2 regions of the Dietzia sp. WMMA184 genome follow, and region 1 is predicted to be linked to the other one. Evidence: riboswitches for the same ligand, from Rfam matches in the RefSeq annotation. Region 1 holds a riboswitch; the other holds the start of a gene.
What was found. Region 1 has a riboswitch for cobalamin ahead of cobN (cobaltochelatase subunit CobN). Riboswitches for the same ligand answer to the same signal wherever they lie in the genome.
Positions count from the first base shown of each region.

Region 2: another riboswitch for cobalamin. It lies ahead of CK206_RS11980 (ABC transporter substrate-binding protein); the one in region 1 lies ahead of cobN (cobaltochelatase subunit CobN).

Region 1 is NZ_NXEI01000001.1:1,021,209-1,025,414, reverse strand. Features, by position in the region: gene CK206_RS04715 (nitrite reductase) at 1-392, opposite strand, end outside; gene CK206_RS04710 (M23 family metallopeptidase) at 484-1,809, shown strand; cobalamin riboswitch at 1,905-2,099, shown strand; gene cobN (cobaltochelatase subunit CobN) at 2,117-4,206, shown strand, end outside.
Region 2 is NZ_NXEI01000001.1:2,608,907-2,613,112, reverse strand. Features, by position in the region: gene CK206_RS11990 (long-chain fatty acid--CoA ligase) at 1-1,390, opposite strand, end outside; gene CK206_RS11985 (carboxymuconolactone decarboxylase family protein) at 1,478-1,894, opposite strand; cobalamin riboswitch at 2,050-2,194, shown strand; gene CK206_RS11980 (ABC transporter substrate-binding protein) at 2,283-3,221, shown strand; gene CK206_RS11975 (iron ABC transporter permease) at 3,218-4,206, shown strand, end outside.

The sequences.
Region 1 (4,206 bases):
ACCGGCCGCAGGTCCGCGCGGCCCCGGGCCTGCCCGCCGAACGACTCGCCCAGGCCCGTCAGCGGCGAGACGAGGACGTTGCGCACCAGCTCGTGCCCGGGCGCGGGGAGCAGGCCCGTCTCCGCGATCGCCGCCACCACCTCGCCGGGCAGCTGCCCGTCCGGACCGATCGGCAGAGCCCGCAGTTGCAGGTTCGCGCGTGTCGTGACGTGCACGTTGTCGTCGTCGCCGTATCTCACGGCGACCCCGTGCAGGCCGGCCAGTGCCGCCGGTGACACGCGGCCGCCCGGCACGCGCAGCCGGACCAGGGCGCCGTCGGAGGCCGGCCACGGCCGCAGGACGCCCGGGCACATTTCGCCACGGGTCCGGCGGGTGGGTTCGGCGATGCTCACGGGGGCCATTGTGGCAGCCCGACGCGCGCGTTCATTTTCCCGATCCCCGGTGGTAAGTTTCTCTTCACAACTGAAGAAACGGAGCTCCACCGTGACACCTCGCCGCGTACCCACCCTTCTCGCCTCCGTCCTCACCGCAGTCGCACTGGTCGCGGCCGGGTGTTCGTCGGACGCCGCCACCGAACCCGCCGCCGCCGAAGCGGCCACCACCACCACGGCATCACCGGCCGCCGGGTCCGTCGCTGGGGTGACCGTCCCGGACGCGTTCACCGCGATCACCGTGGTCCCCATCGGGAGCCCGCCGCTGCCGTTCAAGGGCACCGACGGCAAGTACCACGTGGCCTACGACCTGCAGCTCACCAACGCCACCAAGGTGCCGGCGAGCGTGGACAAGATCGATGTGGTGGACGGCGCCGATCCCTCCAAGGTCATCGCCAGCTTCTCCGCCAACGAGCTGGTGGATCCGGACTGCGTCTTCGGCGACTGCAACCGCCTGCGGGACCTGCCCGCCGGGTACGTCGACACCGCGCAGATCCCGCCGCAGGAGAGCCGGGTCGTGTTCATCGACTTCACCCTCGACTCGCTCGACCAGGCCCCGGACGCGGTGCTGCACCACCTCTACGGGACCGGCGCCGCCTCGCCGGCGTTCGGGGAGCCGGGGCCCATCGACTACCTCACGACACCGGTCGTCTTCTCCACCCGGACCGTTCCGGTCATCGCACCGCCCGTGCGGGGCGAGAACTGGGTGGCCCTCAACGGGTGTTGCGAACCGGGGTTCCCGCACCGCAGCTCGGTGATGTCGGTCAACGGCAAGCTCAACAACAGCCAGCGCTTCGCGATCGACTGGAAGCGCACCAACGACCAGGGCGAGTTCTATACCGGCGACAGGAACCACAACGAGAGCTACGTGGACTACGGCGCCGAGATCCTCGCCGTCGCCGACGCCACCGTCGTCTCGGTCCTCGACGGGATGGACGCCAACGCGCCGGGGGTCCTGCCCGCGAGCAACCCGGAACTGGCCTCCAAGCTCACCGTCGAGAACGTGGACGGCAACCACGTGGTGCTCGACCTCGGTGACGGCGTGTACGCGATGTACGCACACATGATCTCCGGCTCGGTCACGGTGAAACCCGGCGACACGGTGACCGAGGGCCAGGTGCTGGGCAAGCTCGGGAACACCGGCAACGCCAACGCCTCGCACCTGCACTTCCAGCTCATGGACGGGCCGAGCCTGCTCGAGGCCGACTCGCTGCCGTACGAGCTGAAGGGGTTCGACTACGCCGGGCAGGTCCCGCCGCAGCGGATCGCCGACGCCGACGACTTCCTGTCCGGCACCTTCGTCGACGGGGCGACCCTCTCGCCGGAGCCGCGGATGAACGAGCTGCCCCTCAACCTCGCGGTGGTGGACTTCCCCTGACCGGGACGGCCGTCCCCGGCTGACGCGAGGCAGCCAGGTAAGTCGCTCCTGACCCTCGCGCGACGGCCGGGCGGCCACTGGCGGGGTCCGCCGGATAGGCTCGCCGGTGCCGTGGTGTTCGGGAAGCCGGAGGAAAAGCCGGCGCGGCCCTCGCCACTGTAGTCGCGGAGTCACGCGGCCCTCGTCCGTCCCTCACGGGTCGGAGACCACTGGATCCACGGGTCCGGGAAGGTCGGTCGCACGGCGTTGATGCGGAAGCCAGGAGACCGGCCACGGCGACATGTTCCACGAGGGTTTGGAGAAGAACATGCGCCCCACCCGGCGTTTGGCGTCCCCTGATGGCGCCTCGGCACAGCACGACGTGCCCCGCATCACCCTGTTGTCCACCTCCGACACGGACCTGCTCTCCGCGCGCGAATCCGGCGCGGCGTTCACGCTCGGCAACCCGTCTCGACTCGACGTCGAGGCGAATCTGCCCGAACTGCTCGACGGCGCCGACCTGGTGGTGGTCCGCATCCTCGGCTCGCGGCGATCGTGGGACGCCGGGTTCGCCGCCGTGCTCGGCGCGGGCGTTCCGGTGGTGGTCCTGGGTGGCGAGCAGACCCCCGACGCCGACCTTATGGAGCTGTCCACCGTCCCGATCGGCACCGCGGCCGAGGCACACCGCTATCTCGCCGAGGGCGGCCCGGGCAACCTGGCGCAGCTGCACGCGTTCCTGGCCGACACCGTGTTGCTCACCGGCGCCGGGTTCGAGCCGCCGGAGAACGTGCCGGTGTGGGGTATGCCGCCGCGGCCGGACACGACGGAAGCCCCCGGCCTGCCCCGCGTGGGCGTGCTCTACTACCGCGCCCACGAGGTGAGCGGGAACTCCGGGTTCGCCCACGCGCTGGCCGACGCGATCGACGCCGCTGGCGCGGTGGGAGTGCCGGTCTTCGCCGGCTCCCTGCGCTCGGCCCCCGACGAGTTGTTCGACGCCCTTGGCACTCTCGATGCGCTGGTCGTGACGGTTCTCGCCGCCGGCGGCACCACTCCCGGCACGGTGAGCGCGGGCGGCGAGGACGAGACGTGGGACGTCGAGCGCATCGCCGCGCTCGACATTCCCGTATTGCAGGGCCTGTGCCTGACGTGGAGCCGCGAGGACTGGGCGGCCTCCGACGACGGCGTCAACCCGCTGGACTCCGCCAACCAGATCGCGATCCCCGAGTTCGACGGCCGGATCATCACTGCGCCGTTCTCGTTCAAGGAGATCGACGCCGACGGACTGCCCCGCTACGTGGCCGATCCCGAGCGGTGCGCGCGTGTCGCCGGGATCGCCGTGGCCCACGCGCGGCTGCGCCATGTGGCGCCCGCCGACCGCAAGGTCGCGCTGGTCCTGTCGGCCTATCCGACCAAGCACTCCCGCATCGGCAACGCCGTCGGTCTGGACACCCCGGTCTCGACCATCCGCCTGCTGCGCCGGATGCGCGACGAGGGTTACGACCTGGGCCCGGACGACGGCCCCATCGCGCGCTTTCTCGATCGACCGGGCCTCGACCTCACCGAGCCGGGGGCGGATGGCACCGTCGCGGAGGGCGGTTTCCCCGACGACACCGCCGCCGGCGACGCCCTCATCCACGCGCTCATCGCCGCGGGCGGGCAGGACGAGGAGTGGCTCACCAGCGCCCAGCTCACCGACAGCCACGTCCGGATCTCCACCGACGACTACCTGCGCTGGACCGCGGACCTGCCCGAGGCGCTGCGTGCGGAGATGGTCGAGGCGTGGGGGCCCGCGCCGGGCGAGCTGTTCGTCAACGACGCCGGAGAGATCGTCCTGGCCACCATCCAGGCCGGCAACGTCGTCCTGTTGATCCAGCCGCCCCGCGGGTTCGGCGAGAACCCGGTCGCCATCTATCACGACCCCGAGCTCGCGCCGTCCCATCACTACCTGGCCGCCTACCGCTGGCTCGCCCGCGGCTTCGGCGCGCACGCGCTGGTGCACATCGGCAAGCACGGCTCGCTCGAATGGCTGCCGGGCAAGAACGCCGCGCTCTCGGCGGACTGCGCCACCGACGCGGCGATCGCCGACCTTCCGCTGATCTACCCCTTCCTCGTCAACGACCCCGGCGAGGGCGCCCAGGCCAAGCGCCGCGCGCACGCGACGATCGTCGACCACCTGGTCCCGCCGATGGCCCGCGCGGAGTCGTACGGAGACATCGCCCGGCTGGAGCAGCTGCTCGACGAGTACGGGAACATCGCGTCGATGGACCCGGCCAAGCTCCCGGCCATCCGCGCGCAGATCTGGACCCTCATGCAGTCCGCGCACATGCACGAGGACCTGGGACTCGAGCAGCGCCCCGACGACGAGGAGTTCGACGACTTCCTCCTCCACGTGGACGGCTGGCTGTGCGAGATCAAGGA
Region 2 (4,206 bases), 1.6 Mb from region 1:
CACCGATCACGGCGGCCTCCGCCACGGACGGGTGCTCGAGGAGGTAGTTCTCCACCTCGACGGACGAGATCCACTCGCCACCGGACTTGATGATGTCCTTCGCGCGGTCGGTGAGCTGCAGGAACGCCTCGGGCTTGATATACCCCACGTCGCCGGTGCGCAGCCAGCCGTCGTCGAAGGAGTCCGAGGCGTCCACCTTGTAGTAACTGCCGGTGATCCACGGGCCGCGGACCTCCAGCTCGCCGACGGACTCGCCGTCCCATGGCAGGGCCTGGCCGGAATCGTCGACGATACGGGCCTTCACGCCGGCGATGAGTCGGCCCTGCGTCATGCGGAGCTCGAACTGCTTCTCCTCCGGCAGGGAGGCCTTCGGGCGGGACAGGGTGCCGATGGGCGAGGTCTCGGTCATGCCCCACGCGTGGACGATGTTGATCCCGTATTTGTCCCGGAACTTGCGGATCAGCTCCGGCGGGCACGAGCTGCCGCCCACGACGACCGCACGGAAGCTCGACATGTCGATGGGGTGGTCCACGCTGTACGCGTCCACTGCCTGCCAGATCGTGGGGACGGCGGCGGCCAGCGTCGGACGCTCGGAGGCGATCATCGCGGCCAGCGGCTCGGGCTGTAGGAAACGCTCCGGCATGAGCAGCGAGGCGCCCACCATGAACGCGGCGTACGGCAGGCCCCACGACATGGCGTGGAACATCGGCACGATCGCCAGCACGTTGTCGTCGAGCGAGATGTCCATGCCGTCGGACATGCACACCTGCATCGAGTGGAGGTAGATCGACCGGTGCGAGTAGACGACGCCCTTCGGGTCGCCGGTGGTGCCCGAGGTGTAGGCCATCGCGGCGCCGGAGTTCTCGTCGACCTCCGGCCAATCGAACTCGGTGGGCTGGGCGGCGAGGAGCGCGTCGTAGTCGTGCACCTGGATGCCCTCGGGAGCCTCGAGGTTCGCGGCGCCCCCACCGGTGACGATGACGTGCTCGACCGTCGAGAACCGGGGCAGGAGCGGCTGCAGGAGCGGGACGAGGCTCGGGTCGACGATCACGACCTTGTCCTCTGCGTGGTTGGCCACGAACTCGAGCTGGTCCGGGAACAGCCGGATGTTCAGCGGATGCAGCACGGCGCCCATGGACGGGATCGCGAGGTAGGCCTCCAAGTGCTCGGAGTTGTTCCACTGGAATGTGGCGACCCGCTGGTCACCGTCGACCCCCAGGGAACGCAGCGCGTTGGCCAGCTGCGCGGCGTGCTTGCCCAGATCGCCGTAGGTGATCTTCCGTGGTCCCTGATCGGTCCAGGTGGTGACGACCGCATCGGAGTGGACGGTCGCACCGAACTGCAGGATCGTGCTGATGTTCAACTGCTCCGGCATCATCGTGCTCTTCATGAGGGGCTCCTTGATCGAGGGGTGGCGTCTGTCACTCTCGTGTCGAGACTACCTGACGTCCATGACGTCCTTGGGCCGTGTGGGCGATCACCCGTCGAGGTCGTCGAAGACGGTCTGGACGGTCCTCGTCGCCGCGAGGGCCGCCGGCGCGCCGCAGTACTCCGAGGCGTGGATGACCGCCTCGGTGATCTCCTCGCGGGTCAACCCGTTGGTCAACCCGCCGCGTACATGCCCCGCCGGCTCGGCGTCCGCGCGCAGTGCCACGAGCATCCCGATATTAAGCAGGCTGCGATCCCGTCGGTCCAACCCGGGCCGGTTCCAGATGTTGCCCCACACGTTCTCTGCGACCACGTGCTGGATCGCCTCCGACTCCGTCCCGACAGCCCGGTCCATGGCCCGGTCGACGAAGTCGTCGCTCATCACCTCGCGCCTGGTCGCGAAACCCTGCTCGCGCAGATCCGCGGCCGAAGGCCCCTCGCCTGCAGAACTCGTCGTCGTCGTCATCTCCACGGTCCTCTCCCACTGCCGACAGGTATCGCGATCCATCCTCCCCGACCGTCGTCACCAGCTCCGCGTGACCTCGCCCCGCCCCGGCCAGGCGCGGGGACGGCTCGGACAGGGGCGACAGCGGATGTATGGGATGGGCGGACGCGACGACGGGTGGGATACCCTCGACGGGTCCGGCCACCAGCGTCGGACCCCGCGGCAACTCGGCGGAAGTCGGTGCGAATCCGACGCTGTCCCGCAACTGTGATCCCGTCTCAGGACGGGCGAGCCAGGTCGGCCGGTTCCGCGGCAGCCGTACGTACTGACCTCGGACGAAGGACGGTCGCGTGCAGCGGCCCAGGCCGCGGCCCGAGCTGTTTTCTTCCTCCGAATCACGGAGGATGCCATGCACCATCCACGAGCCCGCTCGCTGCTGCTCGCCCCCCTGGCCGCCCTGGCGCTGGTCGCCTCCGCGTGCAGCGGCAGCGGCACCGGCGGCGACGAGCCGGCCCCGGCCGACCAGACCTCCGCCGCGGCGGAGGAACCGCAGGCGATCGTGTCGCTGGCCCCCACCACCACCGAGATGCTCTACGCCGTCGGCGCCGGGGACAGCGTCGTGGCGGTCGACGAGCGGTCCGACTTCCCCTCCGACGCCCCGGTCACCGACCTGTCCGGCTACACGCCCAACCTCGAGGCGATCCTGGGATACGCGCCGGACCTCGTCGTGCTCACCGACGACACCGGGGACATCGTGGCCGGCCTCGAACGCTCCGGCGTCGAGGTGCTGCAGCTGCCCGCCGCGCAGACCCTCGACGACACCTACACCCAGCTCGAGCAGGTCGGGGCGGCCACCGGGCACATCGGCGAGGCCGCCGAACTCGTGTCGCGGATGCAGAGCGAGATCGACGAGATCGTCGCCTCGGTGCCGGAGCGCGAGACCCCGCTGACGTACTTCCACGAGCTCGACGACACCTACTACACCGTCACCGACGACACCTACGTCGGGGAGATCTACTCCCTGTTCGGCCTAACCTCGATCGCCACCGGCGACGACCCCTACCCGCAGCTGTCCGAGGAACTCATCCTCGAGGCCGACCCGGACCTCGTGTTCCTCGCCGACGGCCAGTGCTGCGGCATCACCCCGGAGGTCGTGGCCGAGCGGCCGGGTTGGGACGGACTCACCGCCGTGCGCGACGGGCGCGTCCACGTGGTCGACGAGGACCTGTCCAGCCGGTGGGGCCCGCGCGTGGTCGACTTCATGCGCGAGGTCGCCGCGATCGTCACCGCGGTGCCCGACGCCGCGCCGGAGACCGCGGAGAGCCCCGCGAACCAGCCCGCCTCGTGACCCGCCCGTCGCCCCGCCGCGCCCTCGTGCTGGGCGGGGCGACGCTGTTGCTGGCCGCGGCGGTCCTGCTCGGCACCCTCATCGGCCCGGCCGGCCTCACCCCGGGCGGCGTGGTGCTCGAACTGGTGGGCCGGCTGCCGCTCGTCGACATCAACTCGGGGTTCACCGAACGTCAGCAGGTCATCCTCTGGGAGATCCGCATCCCACGCGTGGTGCTGGGCGCGATCGTCGGCGCGATGCTCGCGATCGCCGGGGCCACCTACCAGGGCGTGTTCCGCAACCCGCTCGCCGACCCGTACCTGCTCGGGGTGTCCAGCGGGGCGGGGCTGGGCGCCACCCTGGCGATCGTCGTGGGCGGCGCGATGGGCTCGGCGATGGTGCCGCCCGCCGCGTTCGCCGGCGGCATGATCGCGGTGCTGGCCACCTACACGCTGGGCCGCAGTGTCGGCGGTGGACGCAGCGAGGTGGTCATCATCCTCGCCGGCGTCGCCGTGGCGGCGTTCGCCAGCGCCATCCAGACGTTCTTCATGCAGCGCCACGACGAGACCCTGCGGCAGGTGTACTCGTGGACGCTCGGCCGCCTCACGACCAGCGGCTGGACCGACGTGCGGACGGTGCTGCCGTACGTGCTCGTGGCGGTGGCCGTGATCGCCCTGTTCCGCCGCACCCTCGACGTGATGGCGGTCGGGGACGCCGAGGCCGCGACGCTGGGGATCGCCCCGGCGCGGGTGCGCCTGGTCCTCATCAGCGTGGCCACCCTCGGCACGGCGGCGGTGGTGTCCGTGTCGGGCCTGATCGGGTTCGTGGGCATCGTCATCCCGCACGCCGTGCGGATGCTCATCGGGCCGGGGCACCGCCTGCTGCTGCCGGTGTCGCTGCTGGTAGGCGCGGCGTTCCTCATCCTGGCCGACGTCGTCGCCCGCACCGCGATGAGCCCGGCCGAGCTGCCCATCGGAGTGGTCACCACCGCGATCGGCGCCCCGTT